Regions from separate parts of the Shewanella sp. 8A genome, predicted to be linked through region 1. Evidence: predicted binding sites of a transcription regulator. Region 1 holds the regulator's gene; the other holds the start of a gene.

Region 1 (6,202 bases):
TATTACTGTCAATTGCTGCGGCATTGATGGTAACTCGCCAAAATGAATCTGGCGATATGGGTCAGATGTTGATGAGTCAGATGTTTGACAGTCATAAATCGCTAGGGATTGCTGCTGGCGTATTGTTCGTTATGGGGATTGTGCCTGGAATGCCGCACATGGCGTTTTTAAGTTTCGCCGTTTTAACGGGATGTGCGGCTTATTTTATATTTAAACGTAATGAGGCTAAACGTGCCAAAGCCCTCGAACAAGTCAAAACGGGCCCAACGGAAAGAGCCGAAAGAGAGCCTAAGGAACTTAGCTGGGACGATGTGCATCATGTTGACACTATCGGTCTTGAAGTGGGTTACCGTTTAATCCCCTTAGTCGATAAAGGTCAAGGTGGAGAATTACTCAGCCGGATCAAAGGTGTACGTAAAAAGCTTTCGCAAGAATTGGGATTCTTGGTTCCTGCGGTTCACATACGTGACAATTTAGACCTTTCGCCTAATGCCTATCGTATTTCTCTTATGGGCGTTGTTGTAGGGGAGGCGGATATTCGCCATGACTGCGAGCTCGCCATTAATCCGGGACAAGTGTACGGTAAGTTAGATGGCATTGAGACCCGTGATCCTGCCTTTGGTCTCGAAGCCGTGTGGATTGCCCCTGAGCTGCGTGAACATGCCCAAACCTTAGGGTATACGGTAGTGGATGCCGCGACGGTAGTGGCAACTCATATCAGCCAAATATTGACGAATAATGCAGCAAAACTTTTAGGTTACGAAGAAGTGCAACAACTGATGGATATGCTTGCTAAACACTCGCCTAAGTTGGTGGATGGCTTTATTCCTGATGTGATGCCGCTCGGAAATGTCGTAAAAGTGATGCAAAACCTATTAAATGAAGGAGTTTCTGTCAGAGACTTGCGTACCATAGTGCAAACTTTGTTAGAATACGGCACTAAGAGTAACGATACTGAAGTGTTAACTGCGGCGGTGCGTATTGCATTGAAGCGCATGATCGTTCAAGAGATCTCTGGCCCTGAACTCGAAATCCCCGTCATAACTTTGGCGCCAGAGTTGGAACAGATGTTGCATCAATCAATGCAAGCAACGGGTGGAGATGGTCCCAATATCGAGCCAGGTCTTGCGGAGCGTATGCAACAATCCTTAGCGGATGCCGCTCAAAAGCAAGAAATGGTCGGACAGCCTGCCATTTTGCTAACGTCTGGTATGTTACGTGCGACCCTGTCTCGCTTTGTTAAATATACTATTCCTAATCTCAGAGTGATTTCTTACCAAGAAATCCCCGATGAAAAGCAAATACGCATCGTATCTGCCGTCGGCCAGTAGAGGACGCATAAGTGAAGATTAAACGTTTTTTTGCCAAAGACATGCGTGCTGCACTGGCCCAAGTGAAGGACACGCTCGGCTCCGATGCGGTGATTATGTCCAATAAAAAGGTGAACGGCGGTATTGAGATTGTCGCTGCCGTTGACTACGACGAGCCAAAAGCGAAAGCGCCTGCTGCGACTCCGACCTTTATGGATGTGAGTGATGACTTAGTTTCGCTCGGTGCCAAAGCGCCTATCCGCGCTGAAACTAAGCTAAAACCCTCGGCGCCAGCGGACTCACTCCAAGCCTTGCTTGAGAAGCAACAAAATCGTTTAAACCAACAACTCACGCATCAACAACAAGATGCAGAGCTTCCTGCATGGGCTAAAGGATTACAAGCTACCGCAGCTGCGCCTAAAGCTGAGCGCCGTGATATGGGCAATCCCTTCGATAAAAAGTCACAGAGTTCGCAAAAGCAAAATGCCGATCTTGAAGCCATGCGCGACGAGTTATCATCCTTACGTAATTTGTTGACCCATCAGGTTTCAGCATTGATGACTGAGCATAAAAAGCGTATCGACCCTGTCGGTGCCATGCTGGAGTCAAAGTTGTTGGAGGCCGAGTTTTCACCAGCGGTGGCAAACAAATTAGCTGCGCTGAGCCAACACTATACTCCTGCAGAATTAGTTCGTGCACTGCCGCAAAGTCTTGCGAATATGCTTGATAATCAAGGTGATGATATTGTTAAGCAAGGCGGTGTTGTGGCATTAGTTGGTCCCACTGGAGTGGGGAAAACCACTTCCTTGGCTAAACTGGCCGCACGCTTTGCTGCTCACCATGGTGCTGACCAAGTGGCATTGATTACCACAGATCATTATCGTATTGGCGCCTATGAGCAATTGGCCACCTATGGCAAAATCATGGGCTGCCCAGTCAAACAAGCCCATGACCTTGCTGAACTAGAGCAAATTCTGTATCAGTTTAGAAATCGCAAGCTAGTATTGATAGATACCGCGGGTATGGGCCAACGAGATATGCGGCTTTACCAGCAACTTGATAATTTAACTGCAAATAGCAGAATACCTATCCGCAGTTATCTGGTACTGTCTGCCACAGGACAGCGCCGCGTGCTGCAAGATGCTGTAAATCACTTTAAACGCATTCCCTTATCTGGTGTTGTACTCACCAAACTTGATGAATCTGTGTCTTTAGCGGGCGCATTAAGTGTGTTGATCCAAAGTGGATTGCCATTAAGTTATGTTACGGATGGGCAGCGAGTGCCCGAAGATATGAAAGTTGCTGATACTTTGATGCTCGCTGAGCAAGCATTAGCGGCCTTAGAAAACACAGAACAACAATCGTTACCAGACACAGCGTGGTCAGATAATATGACCTGTGCATTTGAGTAGAGTTATGACCCTGGATCAAGCAAGTGGTTTACGTATGATGAATCAACCCTATAACGAAAAAGTGAAAGTAATCGCGGTTACGGGTGGTAAAGGTGGTGTGGGTAAAACCAGCGTATCCATCAATACTGCCGTAGCATTAGCCGAGAAGGGCAAGCGTGTCTTAGTGCTTGATGCTGACCTTGGCTTAGCAAACGTCGATGTCATGTTAGGGATCCGTGCTGAACGTAACCTTTCCCATGTATTGTCTGGCGATGCTGAGTTAGATGACATTATTGTCCGGGGGCCTAAAGGTATTGGGATTGTGCCAGCCACATCGGGTACTCAGGGCATGGTTGAGCTAAGTCCTGCGCAACATGCGGGCTTAATTCGTGCTTTCAGTGAGATGCGCACCCAGTTTGATATCCTCATCGTGGATACTGCCGCGGGGATTTCTGACATGGTACTCAGTTTCTCCCGTGCGTCACAGGATGTGTTGGTTGTTGTTTGTGACGAACCAACGTCTATTACTGACGCCTATGCGTTAATCAAAATCCTCAGCCGTGAACACGGCGTCTTCCGCTTTAAAATTGTTGCAAATATGGTGCGTAGTTTACGCGAAGGTATGGAATTGTTTGCTAAACTCAGTAAAGTGACCGACAGATTCTTGGACGTGGCACTTGAATTAGTTGCGACCATTCCATTTGATGAAAATTTGCGTAAATCGGTTCGCAAGCAAAAGTTAGTGGTTGAAGCTTATCCTAAGTCTCCCGCTGCGATTGCTTACCAAGGTCTAGCGAATAAAATTATGAGCTGGCCAGTACCACAGCAACCTGGTGGGCATTTGGAGTTTTTCGTTGAGCGCTTAGTTCAACGACCAGATTTTCAAGAGGAAAAAACGAGTGAATAAAGCCGCAGCGTATACTTGTTTAGACAATAAAACGTCAATCGTTGAACAGTATGCACCGTTGGTTAAAAGAATTGCACATCACTTGCTCGCCAGATTACCTGCCTCTGTGCAGTTAGATGACCTGCTACAGGCGGGGATGATGGGATTATTAGAAGCATCATCTAAGTTTGATGGCGGTAAAGGTGCAAAGTTTGAAACCTTCGCCGGCATAAGGATCCGTGGCGCCATGTTGGATGAAATCCGCCGTGGCGATTGGGTTCCTCGTTCTGTCCACCGAAATAATCGTCGAGTTGCCCAAGCCATTGATGAATTAGAGCAAGTGCTAGGTCGTGATGCGCGCGACACAGAAATTGCAGAAAAACTTGATATGACGCTCGATGAGTACCATCATATTCTTAATGATGTTTCTGTTGGTAAAATCATAGGGATAGAAGACTTAGGCGTATCACAGGATATACTCACTACAAGTGATGATGTTAGCGATGGTACGTTTGAGGTCTTGGCAGAAACCCAGTTTCATTCTGCACTTGTTGAGGCGATAAAATTATTGCCCGAAAGGGACGCGCTAGTGCTATCGTTATATTACGATGAAGCATTGAATTTAAAAGAGATTGGCGCCATTCTTGAGGTAAGCGAATCGCGTGTTAGCCAGATATTAAGTCAGGCAATGTTGCGACTCAAAGGCAAACTCAAGCATTGGACATAAGTATAATTATTAATTGAGCACTGAATGTCAGCTCACCGGAGGAAACCTTGGACAAGAATATGAAGATTCTCATCGTTGATGACTTTTCGACAATGAGACGTATCATCAAGAACTTGTTGCGAGACTTGGGCTTTAACAACACCCAGGAAGCGGACGATGGCTCAACCGCCTTGCCAATGTTGCAAAAAGGCGATTTTGATTTTGTCGTTACAGACTGGAATATGCCAGGCATGCAGGGTATCGATTTACTTAAAGCCATTAGGGCCGATGACTCCTTGAAGCATCTACCGGTATTAATGGTCACTGCCGAGGCAAAACGTGAACAAATTATTGCTGCTGCACAAGCGGGTGTGAATGGGTATGTGGTAAAGCCTTTTACCGCAGCAACATTGAAAGAGAAGCTAGATAAAATATTTGAACGACTCGCTTAAGCAGGGATGAGCTATGAAGTCACATACATCAGGGCTCATCACGCTCGAGCATGCTCAGCGTTTAGTCGAACTGTTAAGCGCGAATGAACAAAATCAAGCTGATGATTTATTAAGAGAACTGGCAGCTCCTCTTCAGAGGGAACTTTTTGATGAGGTAGGCAAACTCACTCGCCAATTGCATAGCGCTCTTATGGATTTCCAAATCGATAATCGGTTAGTTGAGTTAGCAAATACAGAAATACCCGATGCTAAGGAACGGCTAAGTTATGTCATTGACATGACTGAACAAGCTGCAAATAAGACTATGGATGCTGTTGAGGAGTGCTTGCCGTTAGCGAATGCATTAACCGCGAACATCCAACAAGTGATGCCATCGTGGGACAAATTAATGCGTCGTGAAATTGCCCTCAGTGATTTTAAGGTGCTTTGCCATAACGTTCAGCATTTGATGTCGCGAAGTGAATTGGACTCAAACCGATTACGCGAATTGCTCAACCAAATATTGATGGCGCAGGATTTTCAAGACCTGACTGGACAAATGATCCGCAGGGTAATCGATCTAGTGATGGAAGTTGAAAGTAATCTGGTGTCTATGCTGACGGTGTTTGGTGAACAGCCAATGATTGAGAGTCAGATTACTCAGAAAAATAATATTGAAGCTGAAGGGCCGATAATGAATGCCGAGCTTCGTCAAGATGTAGTAACAGGTCAAGACGAAGTGGATGATCTGCTATCGAGTCTGGGTTTCTAACTGGGAGTCAATTTGATGGCCTTTGATGTAGATGAAGAGATACTCCAGGACTTTTTAATCGAGGCGGGGGAAATATTAGAGTTGCTTCAAGAGCAGCTTGTTGCCCTTGAGAATAATCCTGATGATACTGACTTGCTAAATGCCATTTTTAGGGGGTTTCACACCGTAAAGGGCGGCGCAGGTTTCCTAAGTTTGACTCCCATGGTTGATGTCTGCCATGAGGCAGAAAACACATTCGATTTATTGCGTACTGGCAAGCGCAGTGTCACAGCAGAATTAATGGATATTATTCTTCAGGCTGTTGATGCAATTAACACCATGTTTGCTCAAACCCAGCAGGGAGAGCAACAAGATCCTGCTGATGCTGCATTACTTGCAAAATTAAAGTTACTTAGTTCTGGTGAGCCTCTGCCGTCAGAATTAGGACAAACTGCGTCAGAGCCTGAATCTATTGCTGAGCCCGAACCCGAGCCCGTTATTGAAACTGTTGTTGACGTTGTCGCAGTTGAAGAGATGCCTGTTGAGGCTGCGAGTTCTTCAAACTCAAGTATTGATGAGATTAATGAAGCGGAGTTTGAGGCTTTGCTTGATGCACTGCACGGTAGTGGAAAAGGTCCCGGTGTGACTAACACTACTAATGCTGATGTTGTGGCAGCGCCCACTGCGTCAATTCCCTCTGTATCAAATACAGCCAAGCCCAAAGTAC
Region 2 (6,202 bases), on a different contig from region 1:
AGTAATTGATCGACTTGAGGAGAGCAATAGTTAGTATAACTTTTTGTTTTTAATGAAATTAAGATATAAAAAGGCGAATTATCTCAAACCAAACTAAACTGAATCTTAATTTTTAAAAATAGTTGGGAGGTATTATGTTTAGCATGCTACTACTCTTCATTACCATTCTTGGACTAGCGATATTTATGACCTACCAAAATAGTCAAAAGCAGCACAAGTCGTTTGCCAAAACCACGAGTTTGGCAAAACGAGCAAAGCACGGAACGACGATATTGAATGCCTTCCACTGCGTGAGTATTGAAAACGAAGCTAATTGCTGCAAACAGGTCGATGCAATTAAAGGAAAACGCTTCCTGTCAAAAGAAGCGCCTGAAATTCCAATGAAAGGCTGCACCCAAAGCCAATGTCAGTGCCACTATAAACACTATGACGATAGGCGCCAAGCTGGTAACGATCGCCGAGTTGACTACGGCATAACTAAAGATCTCTTCGGCGCATTTGGTGAACATAATCGCCGAGATAAGCCTAAAGGCCGGCGCTTAACCGACCATTGACAATATTTATTGTGGGCGAGTATCTACAAACGCAGGTAAATCACGCATTTCGCTAAACCAGATCGCAGTCGCTGGAGCAACTTTACGCCAATCGAGTTCAGGGTGTCTGAAATCCACATAATCCAACAAACAGATTAACGCTAACTGTGGCGCTTGTATGGTTGCTTGAGTAATCACGCTCTGATGCTCCATCTGCATCAACCCACGCAGCAGAGCCTGCTCAAAACGTGATGTCCAAAAAGCTGATCTCACCCCCTCATCTTCACGCATTTGCTCTTGGCGCAACTTCACCGCGCTATCAATTAATCCCTTGATCATCGAGTACTGGCACTGCAATACCCAGTTATAAGGTTGACCGCCAAACATTTCCTGTGAACCTAATTCTGCGTCCAGATAACGCATAATCACTTCGCTATCGAAAATAGGCACGCCATCATTCGTGATCAGGCAAGGAATCTGACCTAACGGATTAACATCAAGCAACTGTGCCGTATTTTCCATTGGATTAACGAGAACTTCTTCAATATCTTTAATCCCTAAATAACGGATTAAGCTACGAACACAGCGAGCATAGGGTGACGCAAGGGAGCAGAGCAACTTCATCAAAAAATCCTTCTAAACGACAACTATAAAGCAACGAATACGTTGGTAACGGATGCTAAACACTCTCATTATTACCAATATTTTTCTACGGTAATTTGCCCAGGAGCACGGCGTAAATTTTTCGAGAGCCCCTTATCAAGCAATGCCGCTTGGGCGCCGCTAATCATCCCAGGATTACCGCAAATCATCACCTGGGAATCCGCCGCACTTAAGGTTAATCCGACTTTTCGCTCGATTTCACCCGAGACTAAGCCATCGGGAATACGACATTGCAATGCGTCATCAAGCTTTTCACGGGTCACAGTTAAACACAGGATAAACTGATTTGGATATTGCATCGAATAAGCCTTTAGTTTATCGAGGTAGGCTAAATCTTTAGCTTCGCGCACACCATAGACAAGCACAATTTTCTCAAAACGCTGCCAAGGTTCGGCGGTATCCAGCATGGATAAGAATGGCCCGATGGCCGTACCTGTGGCTAAAAACCATAAATGCCGACCTTGTAATTCTCCCTTTGGGATCTCATCTAAGGTCATAAAACCCGTTGCCGTTGGAGTGATTTCTATTTCATCACCGATGGTAAGATTCTGTAATTGTGGGGATAACTGGCCATCCTCTACAGCAACAGCCAAAATCTCGGCATAGGGTTTATCGGGAGAATTAACCAGGGAATAAGCTCTAGCGATACGCTTATCATCTTGAAGTTGACTGAGTTTAATAAATTGACCGGGAATAAAGGGAGCTAACTCGGCCGCTATCCGCAGTGAAAATAACTTGTCGTTCCAATCAATACGTTCAATAACGCGTCCCCTAGTCCACATAACTCGCCCTCAAGCAAAACGTTAAATAGGCTCCTAGCATAGACGGTTATTCACACAACAAAAACCCCTTATTGTAAGGGGCTTAAGAGTTAAGATATGCAGGATTAAATTAAGTGTTAGTCGCTTGAGTCTCATTTGATTTTTTATTAAAACTGTCCCTAAAGGCCTGTAATCCTTCTTGAACGAGCCCATAGGTTTTATCCACACCATCGGCAATATCGCCCTGCAACACTTTAAGACCAGATAAAATATCCCTCGCCTCTTTAAAGCCATTATCGATAGCGCCACCAATGATGGTCATAAAGCTGTCGAGCTGTTCGTCAAAACTCATATTCGAATTTTGCTGCTGATGAACACTAAAAAATTGCGTCGCGAAACTCACAATACGATCGGCAGTGGCCTCGGGGGACGTATCGACACCGTTATCATAGGCGGTTTGAATCGCGTTCTCGCCCATAGAAGGAGCTAACTCTTTGTTTATCGCTTCGATTGCTGCGCGATAAAGCAAGGTCATAGATTGATCACCCGACTTTAGGCTTACATCTTCCTGCGCCGATAGAATTGCTTGATTCATTAACTGCTTACTAGTTTGCTGCGCCGTCTGTTTAGAGGTGGCATCCACATTTTTCGTCTTATCACTATTTGCCGCGTTTTCAGCATATTTACTGTGGGTCGAAGAAGTGCTCTGTACCTGTGCAGGGTTATTGATTTCCATGATGCTAGTCCACTCAACTTGGGGAGACTTAATTATCGACCAAAATTTGAGCAACTTTAGCAATTTTATAAATTGCAGTACCATTCATACTTAATGCGATGATACAAATAGAGAATAGGTTTGTTTATTCAATACCATCCTAACCCCACTCTTGCACACGCCCATAAAATAAGGATATAAGGCATGGCAATCGCCCAGTATGTACATGGTTTTTTGCGGCATAATCGAAGAATCGGTTTCAATTCAGGAACGCTAATACAATCATTACTGATAAGTCTGCTATTCTTCGCCAGCATTGGACTTAGTCCGATCAATCAAGCTATTGCCGATAATCGATTAATCATTATCGTAAGACATGCAGAAAAAGCTGATGAGCCCGCAGGCGATCCTCCCCTTTCAGCCAGTGGCAATATACGTGCTCAGGCGCTTATCAGCGCCTTAAAACGTACCCCCATTTCACAGCTGATTGCGACCCAATATCAAAGAACTCAGCAAACCTTATTACCGATTTCAACGGAACGGCATTTACCGATTACTGTGCTCGAGGCAAAAAAACCTCTCGAAACCCATATCCAACATATTGTTGAACAAGTACATGCGGTTAAAGGTAACAGCTTAATTGCAGGGCACTCCAACACCGTGCCACTTATCATCAAGGCTCTCGGTGGACCAGACATTCCCAACATCAGTGAAGATGATTACAGCCAGTTGTTTTTACTTTCCATTAATGATGGACAACCTGCCAGCTTGATCTCCACCCGCTACGGCAATGAATAGAGGATAACAAAATGCACGAATTGAATTGGTTTATGTGGGGACTAGATCTCTTATCTGGGCTGTTTTTAATCATTATCGGTTTTGGCGCTCTAGCCATTGTCTACATGTACTTTGCTGACAAATTGCAAACCAAACAGGCAGTACGCCATAACTATCCTGTGATTGGTCGTTTTAGATATTTATTTGAGAAACAAGGTGAATTTTTCAGACAATACTTTTTTGCCCAGGACAGGGAAGAACTCCCCTTTAACCGCGCAGAACGAAGCTGGGTATATAGAGCGGCTAAAAATGTCGATAGAACGATAGCATTTGGCTCGACCCGGCCCTTGGACACGACTGGTACGATTATGTTTATGAATACCGCCTTTCCGACCCAAGATGAGGACATTACACCCATTCATCCGCTGACTATTGGCGCCGATTGCCGCGAACCTTACACCACAAATACCATTTGCCACATCTCTGCCATGAGCTTTGGCGCTCTGTCCCGCCCCGCTATCACCGCCTTATCCCATGGTGCGGCGCAGGCAGGTTGTTGGTTAAATACAGGTGAAGGCGGTTTAAGCCCTTATCATTTAAAGGGCGGCTGTGATTTAGTCTTTCAAATCGGCACCGCCAAATATGGCGTTCGTAACGAGCACGGCCATTTAGACGATAACAAACTCAAAACAATTGCAGCGCACCCTCAAGTCAAAATGTTTGAAATCAAAATGAGTCAAGGTGCAAAACCCGGTAAAGGTGGCATCCTACCTGGCGTAAAAGTGACAGAGGAAATCGCCCATATTCGCGGTATTCCACAGGGACAAGATTCCATCAGTCCCAACGGTCATATCGAGTTTAAAAATGTTGGCGATATTCTGGATATGATTGCCAGAGTGCGCGAAGTAACGGGTAAACCCACAGGAATAAAAGCCGTACTCGGCGACGTAACATGGCTTGAAGATTTTTGCGATGAAATTGAACGTCGTGGAGAAGCATCTGCTCCAGACTTTTTCACCTTAGATAGCGCCGATGGTGGAACAGGTGCAGCGCCGCAACCTTTAATGGATTGTGTTGGCCTACCGCTAAAAGAAAGTCTACCTATTTTGGTTAATGTATTGATTCAACGCGGACTGCGTAAACGTATCAAAGTGATCGCCTCTGGTAAACTCATCGTCCCTTCACGGGTCGCTTGGGCGCTCGCCTTAGGCGCTGACTTTATCGCCTCAGCCCGTGGGAATATGTTCGCCTTAGGCTGTATTCAAGCATTGCAATGCAACAAGGATACTTGTCCCACTGGAATTACCACACACAATAAAAAACTTCAGCAAGGACTTGATCCAAAAGATAAATCTAACCGAGTTGCCAATTATAACCATAATCTACACCACGACTTGGCGCTAATAGCCCATGCATGTGGGGTAACAGAACCAAGGCAGCTCAAACCTTCCCATGTACGGATTGTACTTGAAAGTGGCTTGTCGGTTTCACTGGATAAATATTATTCCCATATCAATCAATAATTAATAAATTTCCAGTGCATAACATACGACTTTCATCTAAAGTTAATTCAGCAATAACTAATTTGAATGTGTATCACAAAAGGAGTAAAATCCGTGATACACGCATTGAATTAAATCATTTCATATTTATTGTTAAGGAAACACTGTGAAATCTAGCTTTGTAAGCCAAATGTCTGACAGCAAAACTGCCAGCACAAGCTGTAAGAGCTGTAATCGCTTAACAGAGATCGAAGGCGAGCTGTTGTGTTTTCGTGAAGGTCAAGTCATTCGTCTGAAACGAATTGACGACTCGACCAATAAATTCAATCTGCTGTGTGAAGGTTGGAAGGCTGGAAAACCCAAGGGGATATAATTTTATATATCCTATTATTCTGCTTAACAAACACCATGAATATCAGCGTTATATTCATTCGTTCCACGAATAATCCCAGCCAGTCCCATATCTAGATTCAGTTTGGCCAGCGTTAACCGTCTTGTTGTCACTTTCAGACCTGCATTGAGCTCAGCATGAATTCGTTGTAGCGAATCATAATCTACACCGCGCTTTTGAAGCGTTGCCATAATCGCAAACCAGTCTGTGCTGACTTTCTCTTCTCTGCCTTCAATATTGACTCTTAATGCCATATTTTCCATGCCAAGCACCTCTTATGATTATTTGCTTGGATTCGAGTATAGAGAGCCTTAGCTGAATAAAAACTGAATTGTCGCAACGCTATTAGGCTTACAGCAAACGCTTTTGATAATTACACCAAGAGCTGTTGTTGTTCATTTTGTATCCGCCACAACTTAGCGTAAAGGCCGTCCTGGGCTAATAATGCTGTATGATGTCCCTGCTCAACAATTTCACCTTTGCTTAAAACAACAATCTGATCAGCATCAACAATAGTCGATAATCGATGTGCAACCACTAAGCTGGTGTGTCCTTTGGCCACCTCGCGAAGGGCCGTTAAAATAGCCTGTTCGGAGCGACTATCGAGGGATGAAGTCGCCTCATCAAATACTAACACTGGCGATCCTTTTAAGATCGCGCGAGCAATCGCAACTCGTTGTTTCTCGCCACCTGAAAGTTTTAATCCCCGCTCACCCACTTTGGTATCCCAACCCTGTGAAAGTGAAGCAATAAAATCTTCTAAATGAGCGAGTTTAATAGCATCGCGCACTTCGTCATCACTCGCATCAGGGCGACCATAACGAATGTTCTCAACTAAAGAATCATTAAATAACACTGTA

The links. Region 1 encodes FliA, which starts transcription of late flagellar genes. Its sites were predicted from a motif close to CTAAAGNTNNNNNNNNNNNNGCCGATA; they were not measured.
Region 2: M0413_RS13020 (DUF5610 domain-containing protein) is a predicted target of FliA. The motif match lies at 2,727-2,753, and genes of this name have one in related genera.

Annotation. Positions count from the first base shown of each region.
Region 1 is NZ_JAMDJP010000027.1:18,655-24,856, forward strand. It holds gene flhA (flagellar biosynthesis protein FlhA) at 1-1,331, shown strand, start outside; gene flhF (flagellar biosynthesis GTPase FlhF) at 1,343-2,722, shown strand; gene M0413_RS17525 (MinD/ParA family protein) at 2,727-3,608, shown strand; gene M0413_RS17530 (RNA polymerase sigma factor FliA) at 3,601-4,314, shown strand; gene cheY (chemotaxis response regulator CheY) at 4,362-4,745, shown strand; gene M0413_RS17540 (protein phosphatase CheZ) at 4,759-5,496, shown strand; gene M0413_RS17545 (chemotaxis protein CheA) at 5,512-6,202, shown strand, end outside.
Region 2 is NZ_JAMDJP010000015.1:36,309-42,510, reverse strand. It holds gene M0413_RS13035 (hypothetical protein) at 135-554, shown strand; gene M0413_RS13030 (glutathione S-transferase N-terminal domain-containing protein) at 561-1,157, opposite strand; gene M0413_RS13025 (ferredoxin--NADP reductase) at 1,229-1,978, opposite strand; gene M0413_RS13020 (DUF5610 domain-containing protein) at 2,088-2,693, opposite strand; gene M0413_RS13015 (phosphoglycerate mutase family protein) at 2,877-3,470, shown strand; gene M0413_RS13010 (FMN-binding glutamate synthase family protein) at 3,482-4,972, shown strand; gene M0413_RS13005 (hypothetical protein) at 5,118-5,324, shown strand; gene M0413_RS13000 (hypothetical protein) at 5,348-5,605, opposite strand; gene M0413_RS12995 (ABCB family ABC transporter ATP-binding protein/permease) at 5,716-6,202, opposite strand, start outside.